DNA from 4 places in the Salipaludibacillus sp. CF4.18 genome. Region 4 is predicted to be linked to each of the others. Evidence: riboswitches for the same ligand, from Rfam matches in the RefSeq annotation. Region 4 holds a riboswitch; each other region holds the start of a gene.
What was found. Region 4 has a riboswitch for cyclic di-GMP ahead of ACHABW_RS02280 (anti-repressor SinI family protein). Riboswitches for the same ligand answer to the same signal wherever they lie in the genome.
Positions count from the first base shown of each region.

Region 1: linked by a shared signal. The riboswitch ahead of ACHABW_RS07010 (amidase) and the one ahead of ACHABW_RS02280 (anti-repressor SinI family protein) in region 4 are both predicted to bind cyclic di-GMP.
Region 2: linked by a shared signal. The riboswitch ahead of ACHABW_RS14210 (EAL domain-containing protein) and the one ahead of ACHABW_RS02280 (anti-repressor SinI family protein) in region 4 are both predicted to bind cyclic di-GMP.
Region 3: linked by a shared signal. The riboswitch ahead of ACHABW_RS07550 (flagellar assembly protein A) and the one ahead of ACHABW_RS02280 (anti-repressor SinI family protein) in region 4 are both predicted to bind cyclic di-GMP.

Region 1 is NZ_JBIMEV010000007.1:57,249-60,480, forward strand. It holds gene ACHABW_RS07005 (glycerophosphodiester phosphodiesterase) at 1-471, shown strand, start outside; gene ACHABW_RS07010 (amidase) at 599-1,468, opposite strand; cyclic di-GMP riboswitch class I at 1,517-1,606, opposite strand; gene ACHABW_RS07015 (H-type small acid-soluble spore protein) at 1,825-2,010, shown strand; gene rhaD (rhamnulose-1-phosphate aldolase) at 2,013-2,837, opposite strand; gene ACHABW_RS07025 (DeoR/GlpR family DNA-binding transcription regulator) at 3,024-3,232, shown strand, end outside.
Region 2 is NZ_JBIMEV010000022.1:66,449-69,680, reverse strand. It holds gene ACHABW_RS14220 (Cof-type HAD-IIB family hydrolase) at 1-581, shown strand, start outside; tRNA gene ACHABW_RS14215 (tRNA-Arg) at 819-895, shown strand; cyclic di-GMP riboswitch class I at 1,046-1,131, shown strand; gene ACHABW_RS14210 (EAL domain-containing protein) at 1,259-3,232, shown strand, end outside.
Region 3 is NZ_JBIMEV010000008.1:37,250-40,481, forward strand. It holds gene crcB (fluoride efflux transporter CrcB) at 57-458, opposite strand; gene ACHABW_RS07545 (fluoride efflux transporter FluC) at 449-865, opposite strand; cyclic di-GMP riboswitch class I at 1,080-1,176, shown strand; gene ACHABW_RS07550 (flagellar assembly protein A) at 1,232-3,232, shown strand, end outside.
Region 4 is NZ_JBIMEV010000002.1:98,414-101,645, reverse strand. It holds gene ACHABW_RS02290 (helix-turn-helix domain-containing protein) at 239-574, shown strand; gene ACHABW_RS02285 (helix-turn-helix domain-containing protein) at 829-1,071, shown strand; gene ACHABW_RS02280 (anti-repressor SinI family protein) at 1,177-1,326, opposite strand; cyclic di-GMP riboswitch class I at 1,366-1,456, opposite strand; gene ACHABW_RS02275 (NfeD family protein) at 1,814-2,449, opposite strand; gene ACHABW_RS02270 (DUF1002 domain-containing protein) at 2,735-3,232, opposite strand, start outside.

The DNA of each region.
Region 1 (3,232 bases), on a different contig from region 4:
TCGCCTACTCTTAACGACGGCATCGAGGAAGAAGTGGTCGAGATTGCAAAAGGACACGGACTTGTTGAAAAAGGGAATCTGTTCATTAAATCATTCCACAAAGATAGTCTGCAAAAAATTCATGCTATCAACGAAGGAATTCCTTTAATACAACTGCTTTGGTGGGAAATTAATGGAGAAGAAGGAAATGAACTAAAAGAGTGGTTAAATACAACCCCTTCCCCCGAAGATATGACTGATGAGGACTTCGCTGAAATCCGTGAATATGCAGTCGGAATTGGTCCACACCTTGGACTTCACGATGGTTCAGAAGTTATTGACGAAGACTTTGTCCAAAGAGCACGAGATAATGATCTTCTTGTGCATCTCTACACTATTAATATTAGAGGGGAAATGAAGCGACTAATCGATTGGGGTGTCACCGGTATCTTCACGGACTATCCAAATCGTCTTGATGAAGTAAGACCGTAATTTAAAATCAAAAGGAGGATACTAAAAATTATCCTCTTTTTTTTCTGAATAGAAAAATAAGCATCATAAAAAGCGAATATATACAGAAAAAAAGTAGCACCTAAATAACAGGCACTACTTAGTAATATTAAGGTTTTATGTTCTTCCAGCTGTCGACATGATGAATTCCTATGCCATTAAAACCGAAATAATTGGCATAATGATTATGAACCATTTCAAGTTGTTGGTTCATATATGTTTCTCCTTCTTCATAAAACGTAATCCTGTCCCCTTCACTGGTTTGACCAGTTTCCACGCCAATAACAAGTGCTGTTCCGTGCTGACCGGCATAAGCTACTTCATTTTTGACAATATCTATGATCATCGGAGCAGAATCACGATAGGCCATAATGGTAACGCTATCCATGTTAGCAATGACCCACTCCGCAAGAATTCCTTTTCCGAAAGTGTTTTTATAAGTAATTTCATCAAACCAGAATGGCAGATCTACTTCCAACGGTAGACCCAATGATTCCGTTCTTATCTTTGCATCTGTTAACAAGGATTGAAATGCTGTTACTGTCTTTGCTTGGTTTTTACTCCACCCGCTATACAAATAAGGTTCGACATCCAAATGAACACCTGCAAACTTTTGTGCAGTAGTGGATTCTTGTTGGTAATTCTCAAGCCATGATAACATTTTAGACTGATTACGTGCTCCTTTAGGTGCAACCCAATCAGGTCCCCCATCTAAAGCATATATACTTATTCCTTTTGCTGATGTTTTTTCAATAAAGCTTTGATAGTGAGGGATCGACATATCCTGATCGATTTGAACATAAACCTTGTTCACGTTTTTACTTTCAAGGAAAGTGACAGTTCCATCTTCATCATTCACAAACATCCATGGATTCCATAACCATGTGGCTCTGTCTTGCTTATCTAATGCATGGACATTTAAAGATATACTTCCGGCAATTACAAAAAACAAAACTACCACCATCACAATTTTCTTCATAACAAAAATCCCCCCTATTCTGTAAGCCGAGGCTCATAAAAAAGAAGGCCCGGGAACCTGACAACCATCTGCTTTGATAAGCATTTAGGCTCATGGCTTTGCGTCCTTCCCTTTAGGTCAAGTTTACCTTTTTCAGATTATATATTTAGTCATATTATATATTTATAACTTGATTTCGTCTATGCTTTTCACACCAATAAATCCGACGATGGAATCATTAAGCGATAGGAAATAGTATCAATACTGTCTGTTACTTAAAAAGGTGCAATTCAATCCTCACTGTCATCCAATATCCTCCTCTCATACTTTCACGTATCCCGTGAAAAATACAAGGAAGATATGACAAGGAGGATGTTATGGATAATCATCGTATAAAAGAAATTATTGAATCACCAGTTATGATCAACGTATCTTATCACGGAATTCCCGTATATATAGAAGAACTCAATGAAGCTAATAATACGGCAACCATTTTTCCATTGGACGAAATGGATCATTCACAAGAAGTAGACCTCTCGGGTCTCGTAGAGGAAGGCCCATAAACTTACTCGACATTTAAATAACCTGCTTTAGGAACTACGTCGAAACGAGCGGCCAGTTCCATCAGTTGCAAGTCAGTAATCGTTTGTTTAATGTCACCTTGAGCTCTAACAGCTGTGTAAACTTGTGCCGCTTTTTCTGCTGTTTCAATCAAACCGAATGTTTCGTCGATTGTTGCTCCCGTTCCATAAATGCCGTGGTGAGGCCAAATAACGAGACGATTATTTTCCGCGATTTTCTTAGCCGTCGCTTCTCCAATTTGGTCCGTCCCCGGTACCATCCAAGGAATAATTCCAACACCTTCCGGGAAAACAACCACACACTCCGTACACATTTGCCATAGTGTTCTTGAGAAGGCTCGATCATCTAGTTCATGAGTGAAGGTCATCGCAATAATATTTGTTGTATGCGTATGAATGACAATTCGATGACTAAGATCTCTTTTTAATCTTGCCGCATGAATCATTAAATGTGTCGGTAATTCACTTGTAGGTGTTCCCCCATCCTCAAAGCCCCATAGAACTTCATAAAACTTCCCGTCGTTTGTGACTCGGATAATTCCTAAACAGACAGAGGGGTCCTTTTCAACATTGCGGAAATACTTTCCAGACCCAGTCACGATGAAATACTTTCCGGCAAGGTCTGAAGCATCGAAATTCATCTCTGCTTTTCTTTTCACTTCGGTAACATCGATATATTTTTCTAGACTATCTTCCGGGAGTAAGTAGCTGACATTCCCTCCGTTTCGCTCATCCCAACCAAAACGATATAAGTTTCCAGTAACTTCTCGCATTTCCTTTACAAAAGATGCTTCTAAAATATTTAACATGTCAATCACTCCTTGGCTTTATGTCGTAGTATTTTTAAAATCTTTAACTATCATAAGTATAACTCCGAAAACCACAACAAACAATATTAACAATTGTTTGTTGTGGTTTTAATTGAGGAAATGTCACAATTTTGTTTCATTTAACAAAAAAATAGATTAAAATTGAGAAGCAAAGGAGTTGGTCAAATGAAAGGTTTTGAACGTAAAAAAGTCATTTTAAATAAATTGTATGTTGATAGAAAAGTTAACGTTAAGGAACTAGCTAATGAATTCGAGGTGTCCGAGGAAACAGTTCGTCGAGATCTTGAAAAACTGGAAAAGGAAGGTGTTGCTCAAAGAAGTTACGGGGGGGCAATGCTTAATAGTACCGAAGACCTTCCCTACACTACAAGGCA
Region 2 (3,232 bases), on a different contig from region 4:
ACGGACAATATGTGAAAGTAGGAGATGAAGAGATTTTAACGAATCCATTAAATGATACGGAACTTATTCGTTTAACTGAAGCAGCAGTGAATAATGATCACCCTCTAGTATATATGGACCATCTTGATATGAAAGCTAATATACCATATCATGCTAGAATTGAAGAGAGTATCAGTCTTTCATTGAAATTTAAACATCCGGCTTACGATCCCAGTTATTTAAATGGCCGAGATATTTACCAGGCGTTGTTATTTAACACAGCGGAAGAAATGCGTCCATATAAAGAAAGTTTTCAGAAGTTTGACTTTGTGCGCTGGCACGAATTTTCTACAGATGTCGTGCCTAAGGGCGGCTCTAAGGCAAAGGGAATTGAAGCTGTGATGAATCACCTTGGATTTGCTAAAGAGGATGTGTATGCATTTGGAGACGGTCCAAATGATATTGAAATGCTTGACTACGTTGTAAATAGTGTTGCGATGGGTAACGCCGGTGACGCGTTGAAGAAACAGGCTTCGTATGTAACGAAAGACGTTGATGACGATGGTATATTACACGGATTAAAACATTTTGGATTGTTATAGAATAAAAGAAGTAGCTTTATTATTACCTAAGTAACTCGTTATGTTTATGGTTAGAGGTTATGAGCGGTATAGCTGAATATATAAGCGAGAAGCACGGAGGAATGAGCAAGCTGATCTACAAAATGAGCGTGTTTACGTTAGAAATGCGCATTGCAACTTTGAAAAAGTTCACTTTTGCTTTATAATAGGAAAGTGAGCTTTTATAAGAAGAGAACGGCTTTGCCGTTTTTCTTAATTGACTCTGTAGCTCAGCAGGATAGAGCAGCCGCCTCCTAAGCGGCAGGTCGGAGGTTCAAATCCTCTCAGGGTCACCACTACATATATTTAACCCCCTCTAACCTAGGGGTTTTTCTTTTAAAATGGTATTACAGTTTTAGTCAAGTTTACCTATTTAGGCTATATTCTTACGTTTGTATTTGAAATTATTAGAGGGTTTGAATAACTTCAATAGGGAATAGTATAATAATAGAAAAAGGCAAACTATTTTAAAGAATAGGACGCAAAGCTTAGGGTCTAAGGTTTAATAAACTACGATCGCCTGGTTACCAATATAACGAAGTATTTAATATTAAAATTATTGGCTATTCTCCATTGAGAATAGCTATTTCTGTTTTATGGAAGAGAGTCGTTAATATAAAGAAAGTCTGATAAGTTATTAAAAACTTGGGGGTAAAGACGTGTCTTCTAAACAAAGGATATTAAATCAAGTCTCTACATATGAGTTAGCATTTGAGAATTCAAAAGATGCAATTGTTATTGCGGATGCTTTTGGAACAATCATTCATACTAATTCTACCCATCATAAATGTTTTGGTATTCCCAATGATCGAGATCTTTCTCCTATGGAATGGTCGAGCTATTTCGATATATATTATGATGATAGTATTAAACCGATTCCATTAGAAGAAACCCCGTTATTTCGGATAATCGATGGTGATCAAGTAAATGATCTTGAAATTGCCGTCAAAACGAAAAACGATGAAAAAAGAAATTACATCATGAATGGAAATCAAATTTTATCAGAGGATAACGCAGTCATTGGAGCAGTTCTCATAGCTTATGACATTACAGAAAGAAAGCGTTCTGAATTAAAATTAAAAGAAAGTGAATCAAATTATCAAAACATTGTAAAAATGTCCTCAGAAGCGATCGTTATTCACCGAAATAATGAAATTTTATTTGTTAATGATGCTGCAATAAAAATAATAGAAGCTAATAACCAAAAGGATCTTCTCGGTAAATCAATTTTTGATTATCTTATTCCTCATCATCATGAGACGGCTCTTAAAAGAACAAATATTCCGTTAGAGGGAAAGACAGAGGAAGCAACTCAATATAAAGTAACAACGTTAAAGGGTAATACAGTAGATTTAGAGGTTACATTAAAAGAGATCCAATTTAGGGGACAATCGGCTCTTTTATCAATGGGCAAAGATATCACTCAGGAGAAATTAATGACGGAAAACCTGGAGGAAAGTGAAGAACGATATCGTTCTTTGTTTATGAATCATTCGGAGGCCATTTTTACTTTGGACTTAGATGGTAATTTCTATAATGTTAATCCTGCTTGTGAAAAACTATCAGGATATAAATATGAAGAGCTTATTCAACAATCCTTTATACCATTACTCAAAAAAGAACATTTAGAAAAGGTTTTATACCATTTCACTCAATCGTTGCAGGCAACACCACAAAATTATGAATGTTCGATTGTAAATAAACAAGGGGAAGAAATTGATTTAGTGATAACCAATATCCCAATCATTGTTAAAGGAGTAATACAAGGAATATATGGGATATGTAAAGACATTACAGTACAAAAAAGCATGCAAGAAAAGATTGAACATATGGCTTTTCATGATGATTTAACTGGCTTGCCAAATCGAAATTTCCTAAATGAACAGCTAAAAAATACAGTAGTAAACCCGGAATCGGAGCAAAACTTAGCCGTTATTTTTTTAGACCTAGACCGGTTTAAATTTATTAATGATACATTAGGGCATGGAATTGGTGACCAACTATTAATTCAAGTTGCTAAACGAATTAAAGCTATTGTTCGTGGCAAGGACACCGTTGCGAGATTGAGTGGCGACGAGTATGTTATCTTATTAGATAACCCGGATGAAGATGATGCCAATCAAACCGCAGAGAGACTTCTTCAATCCTTTAATGAACCATTTATGATTGATCAACAAGAGGTTTACTCGACTTGCAGTATCGGAATTAGTTCAAGCATAGGAGAAGAGGACGTCAAGAGTCTTCTTGAAAATGCTGACTTAGCGATGTATGCAGCAAAACAACGAGGTCGAAATAATTATCAGGTTTTCACACAAGATATGAATAAGTTGGTTGAACGTAAATTAAAGATTGAGACGAGCTTAAGAAGCGGACTTATAAATAACGAATTTCAGCTTTATTATCAACCACAGAATGATTTAAACACGACTGAAATAATTGGTGCAGAAGTATTGTTACGATGGGAACACCCGAAACTAGGTTTTATCCCTCCGGACGAATTTATTCCAATAGCAGAAGAAACAGGGTTAATAGTTCCTCTTGGCGACTGGGTACTTCAAGAAACATGCAGCCAACTTAGAAAATGGTTGGACGCTGGTCTTCCTCCTATCAGAATTGCTGTTAATATATCATCC
Region 3 (3,232 bases), on a different contig from region 4:
GCTAAGAGTATTAAAAAGGGCACTCAAATGAATTTCACTTGAGTGCCCTTTTTCATTTAAATGAACTTCATCACCTGACTGCCCAGAAACATTCCAATCAGAAAAGCAATCATAGCTCCTCCTATGGATAAACTTACATATGTAATAAACTCTCGCTTTTTTTGTTTCTGTAATAAGGTCACGGCTTCTACACTAAACGTTGAAAATGTCGTGAATGCTCCGCAGAATCCAACTGCGAAAACTAAGAAAGGAAGATCATCATAAACTATCTGAGGAACTTCCTGATATACCCCTCCGAAAAATAGACCAAGAAATAAGGAGCCGAGTATATTCACCATAAGCATCGCTGTTGGTATACTTCTCTGTTTTAGGTGCGACTTCACCCACGCTCCAAGCAAATACCTGCATGAGGCGCCTAGTCCACCTCCTAATGCAACAAGCAGGATGTTCATGACCATTCCCTCGATTCCTTCTTAACACTTCTATTAGCAAGGTACTGCCCTATCATCAATCCAATAGCGGCAACAAACATCCCGCCGAATAGTGATATGAGAAGATAAGTCGCCAATGATCCCATTGAATCGGTCCCGCCTAAGAGCACAGCATCTGCCGCTAAGGTCGACATCGTCGTAAACCCCCCACAAAAACCAACACCAATCCCTTCTTTCAAAACAGGTACGATTACCTTCACAAGTGTCCATCCTGTTAATGTCCCTAACAATAAACTGCCTATGATATTTTCAATAATCGTTCCTACAGGAAACAGGAGGGTCGTCGTTTGCATATTTATCAAATATCTTAACAATGTCCCTAAAGATCCACCAAGAAAAACAGAAAGAACCACCCATCCATGTTTTTGCATCATCCCGAACGCAACCTTTCATCTTCTCTTTCATTATCATCGCATAAAGCATTTCTCAATATCAAATTAATTGTTGATAATTAAACGGGGGGTGGGGTCGTAGTATTGATTATTTTATGTTTTCAAAAAAATATATATTTAGATCTTATTTAAGTTTATAATAAAAGTAATTAGACGTTATTTACCAATTTGAATTTAACACCTTTAAACAAAAGACTGACGATAACGGCAAATCTATTGAAAAATAGAGACGCAAAGCTACAGATCTAACGGACTAATATAAATGTATGTCTTATGATGGCTGAGCTACCGAAACAGGATAATCCCTGTTTCTTAACCATAATAATATGGAAAGAGGCGGTGATAACCTTGACTCAATCATTAGTATTTCAAGGGAAAAATAGAGATTCCGTTGTTAAAAAGGCTCTCTACGAACTTCAATTACAAGAAGATGATGTAGAAATCAAAGTAATAGATTCCGGTTCCAATCGTTTATTTGGACTCAGTAAATCAAAAGTGAAAATAGAAGTAGTCATTAAAGAAAAAAATTCAGAAATACCAGAAAAGGAATTGAACTGGGAAGAGCTGCTTAAACAAGAAATCCATGACCAAAGCACTCCTAGCACTCACGCCACCGCTAACATTTCACAAGTGAATCTACTTGGAAAAGCATGGATTAAAGATGGAAACTTGTATTTTAAAGATTCAGATACTGCAAAACCAATCATAGAGCCGACAGAATCACTTCAAGTGAAGAAAAACGGGGAAATCATTAAAGAGAAAACCTTTCTCTCACAAGGTGATTCCATTACATTTGAATTAACCCCAAAAACTGTAGAAACAGCTTGGTCTCTTAAGGTTAATCAAGAGACACAGACTGTCATCCTTTCTATTAAGCCCGGATATTATTTGATTCCTTATATACCGGATCATCCACCCAATGAAAAGATAACTTTACTGCCAAAAGAAAGAAAGCAACCGAATAATCAATTGATGGAAGAAGATGTATTTGAACAATTAGCCAAAATGAAAGTCATTCATGGCATTGAAACTAATAAAATTAAAGAAGCATGCTCTACGCTGGAGGAAAAAACCTTCGTCATTGCCGAAGGACTTCTACCAAAGCACGGTAAGCACGGTGAGGTTAATTTCACTATTGATACAAAGGAAAAGAAATTAAATTTTGCTGAAAATGTGGATGGAACGATGGATTTTAGAGAATCCATTTACATTCCCTCCATCGAAGAAGGGCAACTTTTAGGTACTGTTGACGAGCCCACTGGTGGCGAAGATGGTATCACAATCTATGGCGATGTTATGAAAGCGAAGCCGGGTAAAGCAGTTACGCTGAAAGTTGGCAGTGGCGTCTCTTATCTAGAAGAAGAGAATAAACTGATTAGTACGGAGAATGGTCGTCCAAAAATCGAGAAACTCGGTCAATTAGTTCGAGTATCTGTATTACCCAAACTTTTACATCACGGAGACTTAAATCTAGAACACGGAAACATTCATTTTGTGGGCGATGTAGAAATAACAGGGCACGTAAATGAACAGATGACGGTGGATGCAGAAGGATCTGCGTTTATTCACAGAAGTGTCCTTCACAGCATAATTCAGACGAGGAACTCCATTACCGTAGCCGGGAATGCCATATCTAGTTCTTTAATCGCGGGAAAAAACAGCCTTGTATTTGATCAAATGTACACACAATTGGAGCCATTTATTCTGGAGTTTCATCAATTTCAAACGATGTTAAAACAGCTGGTCAAATCACCACACTACCAACAAATAAAACCCAACAGTCAAGGATTAGGTCCTGCCATTCGAGTATTAATGGAAACAAAATTTAAAGACTTTTCTTTAAAGTGTAAAGCGATGATCTCTTTAATCAACGATAAACAAAACTTACTCGATCGGCGTTGGCAAACCTTTGCCGGTAAAATTTATAAAGGGTTACTCGTCTATCACACTAATGCATTTAATAACCTATCCGATCTTGAAACGTTTAGTGATGAAGTATACGAACTATTGGACATTTGTCAAAGTCCCTCCAATTCAGTCTCAACTATTAAACTTTTATATACAATGAATAGTGATATACATTGTAACGGGGATGTCCAAATTGCCGGAAAGGGCTCTATTCATTCAAAGATCCATGCTGACGGCGAAGTCACGATAAAAGGGAAACTAATGGGGGGTTATATTTTCGGGAAAAAAGGTGTACGGATTGAGAATGCCGGCTCTGAATCCGGAGTGAAAACAGTGATAGAAGTTCCAGAAGATCAAACAATTGAAATAAAACAGGCTTATACGGATGTTTTTTTGAGGATAGGACAGAAGCAACTTAAACTAACTGATACCAAGACAAAT
Region 4 (3,232 bases):
TACAATAAACCAATTCGCACGAACTTAACTAGATTTGTTCATCGCTTTTAAGGATGTTTAAAAAGTATAATAGACTCCCGTAATACATCTTCTTTTAACATTAATTCTTAATTAATGTAATTTAGAGGTTTTTCATTAAAAAATGTGATATATTAATATTATATAACGAACAGTAAAGTTCTTGATATAAACCAACACCAAGGCTAGCTGGTGTTTAAGACTTTTAAGGGGGCCTCAAATGATAGGAGAGCGTGTTAAAAAATACCGGAAAGAAGCCGGATTATCTATGACTGAATTAGCTGATAGAGCAAGTGTTGCAAAGTCATATTTAAGTGCATTAGAAAGAAATATACAAACAAATCCATCTATTCAGTTTCTAGAAAAAATAGCTACCGTCTTACATATTGATATGAATGTATTATTGAAAGATGAATCAGATTTAGACAATATACATACCAGTAATCTTGATAATGAATGGCAAGCTTTAGTTAGAGAAGCGATGGATTCAGGTGTGTCAAAAGACGAGTTTAAAGAGTTTCTGGAATTTAACAAATGGAAAATAAATAAAAAATAATGAAAGTCCTTCGCGGGGCTTTTTATTTTGCCTTAAGTAAATTACTAAAATGACGTTCTTTATAAAGTTATATAATGTACATTATACAGAATGAAAAATAAAATATAAAACCTCATAATTCGTTATAATTACTATATAACGAACAGTTATCGTCTTTTATATAGTACATGCTCACATTTACTTCCTTTTTCATTTTTCCGATATTTACGTTTGTGCGTTATAATGAACTAAGTGCAATATACATTCAAGGAGGAATGAAAGTGATTAGTGAAATGATCAAGCGACGCCGTAAAGAAAAAGGGTATACGTTATCAGAATTATCTAGAAAGACTGGAGTATCTAAATCTTATTTAAGCTATTTAGAACGTAATATGAAGAAAAACCCTTCAATTGATGTAGTAAAGCGTATATTCTTAACGTTAGATTTACCTCTTAGTCCTTTATTGCATCACGAGAGAATTGTGGAAGATTTACCAAAACAACAGCAACAATCATAAAAAACACATGATTATAACCTTAAACCCATCAAATTTCTGTAGCACCAGGTATTTCCAAGGTGCTACGGACTTATTCTATACAATAAAACAGATATGATGCAGAACTTAAATTTTGTCCTGACGCAATTCACTTTTTTTGGTTATCGTTATTAATAAAAACTCCCTTACCTCTTCGGTTTTCAAACCTAAATTTTTTGCTTGTAGTATTAGATCTGTCCATTCTTCATCTAGCTGATACCGGTATTGTTTTTCCATCCTAATAGTTAACTCCTCCTAACGGGACTTTTTAACCGACTAGACAGTTCAGCAATCATAGGAAATGCCAATACCCCTTAGACCCGAAACTTTGCGTCTCTATTTTTCAATAGATTTGCCATTTACTAGAATATGTATGTATTTATTCATTTACATCTCAAAACCACAACTAATCACCCTATATTTAGTAATAAATAGCGAAGAGTATCTAAATTATAGACTATATAATTAGAAAATTTTAGGGGAATTTGTCATGTGCTTCAAAACACATCTTTTTACTCACCTTTTTTCATATTACTGAGAAAGAATCTAATTATAAGTTACTCTTTCAAAGATTTGCTTATGTGAATTTCTTTAGAATTTACTATAAATTGATATCCAAATTACGAAAACCAAGTAAATTAAAACGCTTGGATATAATTTATCCAAGCGTTTCAATAGTATTGGCATTTAATAAGAAATTTTCTGTGCTGATTTCCTAGTTACTTTACTTATTCTCTGGCGCTATTAAAATTCTCGTCCCATCAACAGAAATTATCTTCACACTTACCTCTTCATTAATCCAAAGATTATCCGAAGTGGCGCTGAATAACTTACCGTCAATTTCCACAGTCCCTGTTGGTCGAAAAGGCGTTTTGGTTACTCCCATTTTTCCAATTAACTCATAATAATCATCGTTCATTGAATTGTATCCATTTTCACTAGATAATTTGTCTTTTAACGTCATCTTTTCCCACATTTTTCTTGGTCGGAACACCTTAGTAAATAAATATGAACTAGGTGCTGCAATAATCAATGCCAATCCAACCAAAACACCATATACTAAATCCGGTGCCGGGAGAGCCAATCCTAATACCATTAGAAGTATTCCTATAAAAGCTATCGTACCATCTCCGGTCACCTTACCATCAAAAATAACAAGACATAATCCTATCAGGTAAAGTATGACAACCCAAAATCCCTCATCTATTGAGGTTAGGTGGTAGGAGAAATACATTGTCATAATTGCAATACCTAACAACCCGAATAATCCTTTTGTCCTCACCATTATTTCGCCGAATATTAGCAACGTCGCTAGGAAAATAACTAAGAACCCGATGGAAGCTTGATCTAAAAATTCCATATGGTTTCCTCCTCTCAATCTAAATCCTGATGTCTATATTGTATCAAATGTTTTCCTTATATGTGTAAATACGAATCTAAAACTAAAAAGTTTCATTAGTTTCAAAGTAAAAGAACTAAAAAACAAACAGAAGGCTGAAGCATTACCCGGGGAGGACAGCAGCCTAAAGCGGATTTGGGCCTCTCTGTTCGACGAAAAAATAATCTCTAATCCCCAGTAACACTATAGATTTCAGTGTTAAAAAGGGCACTTCAAAGTTTAAACTTTTGAAGTGCCTTTGATTAACTAAGCTGTTTTCTTTGTTTCTGGAATATAGAAAGCTTCAGAGCTAAACCAACCTCTAATAATATCAATTAAACTGCTGAAAAACTCTAAAATAGAGTCAATGAAACCTTGCCCTTCTTCACTGCTTAAAAAATCTCCAATATTTTCACGAATATGGCTAATCTGGTCCTGAACTTGGTCCCAGTCTATATTTAAATCTTTCATTCGATCAAACAAAGAGACAAGGCCATTAAGTTCTTCTTCAGTTAGTGTCATTCCCAGCTCATCCGCTAATCGCTGAATAAGAGCTCTTAAATCTTCTTCCGTTTCAATATTTTCTTCCGCTAATGCTTCCTTTATTCTTGCCATTAGTTCTGTTGCGTCTTCAACACCATATTCTTCGCCTAATTCGGCAGTTTTAACTAACTCTTCATTTGCTACTTCTTTTTGTTCCTCAGGTATAACCTCATCTATTGATGCTTCATAAGCTTTAATAAGACCAGTTAAAGCTCCTGTACC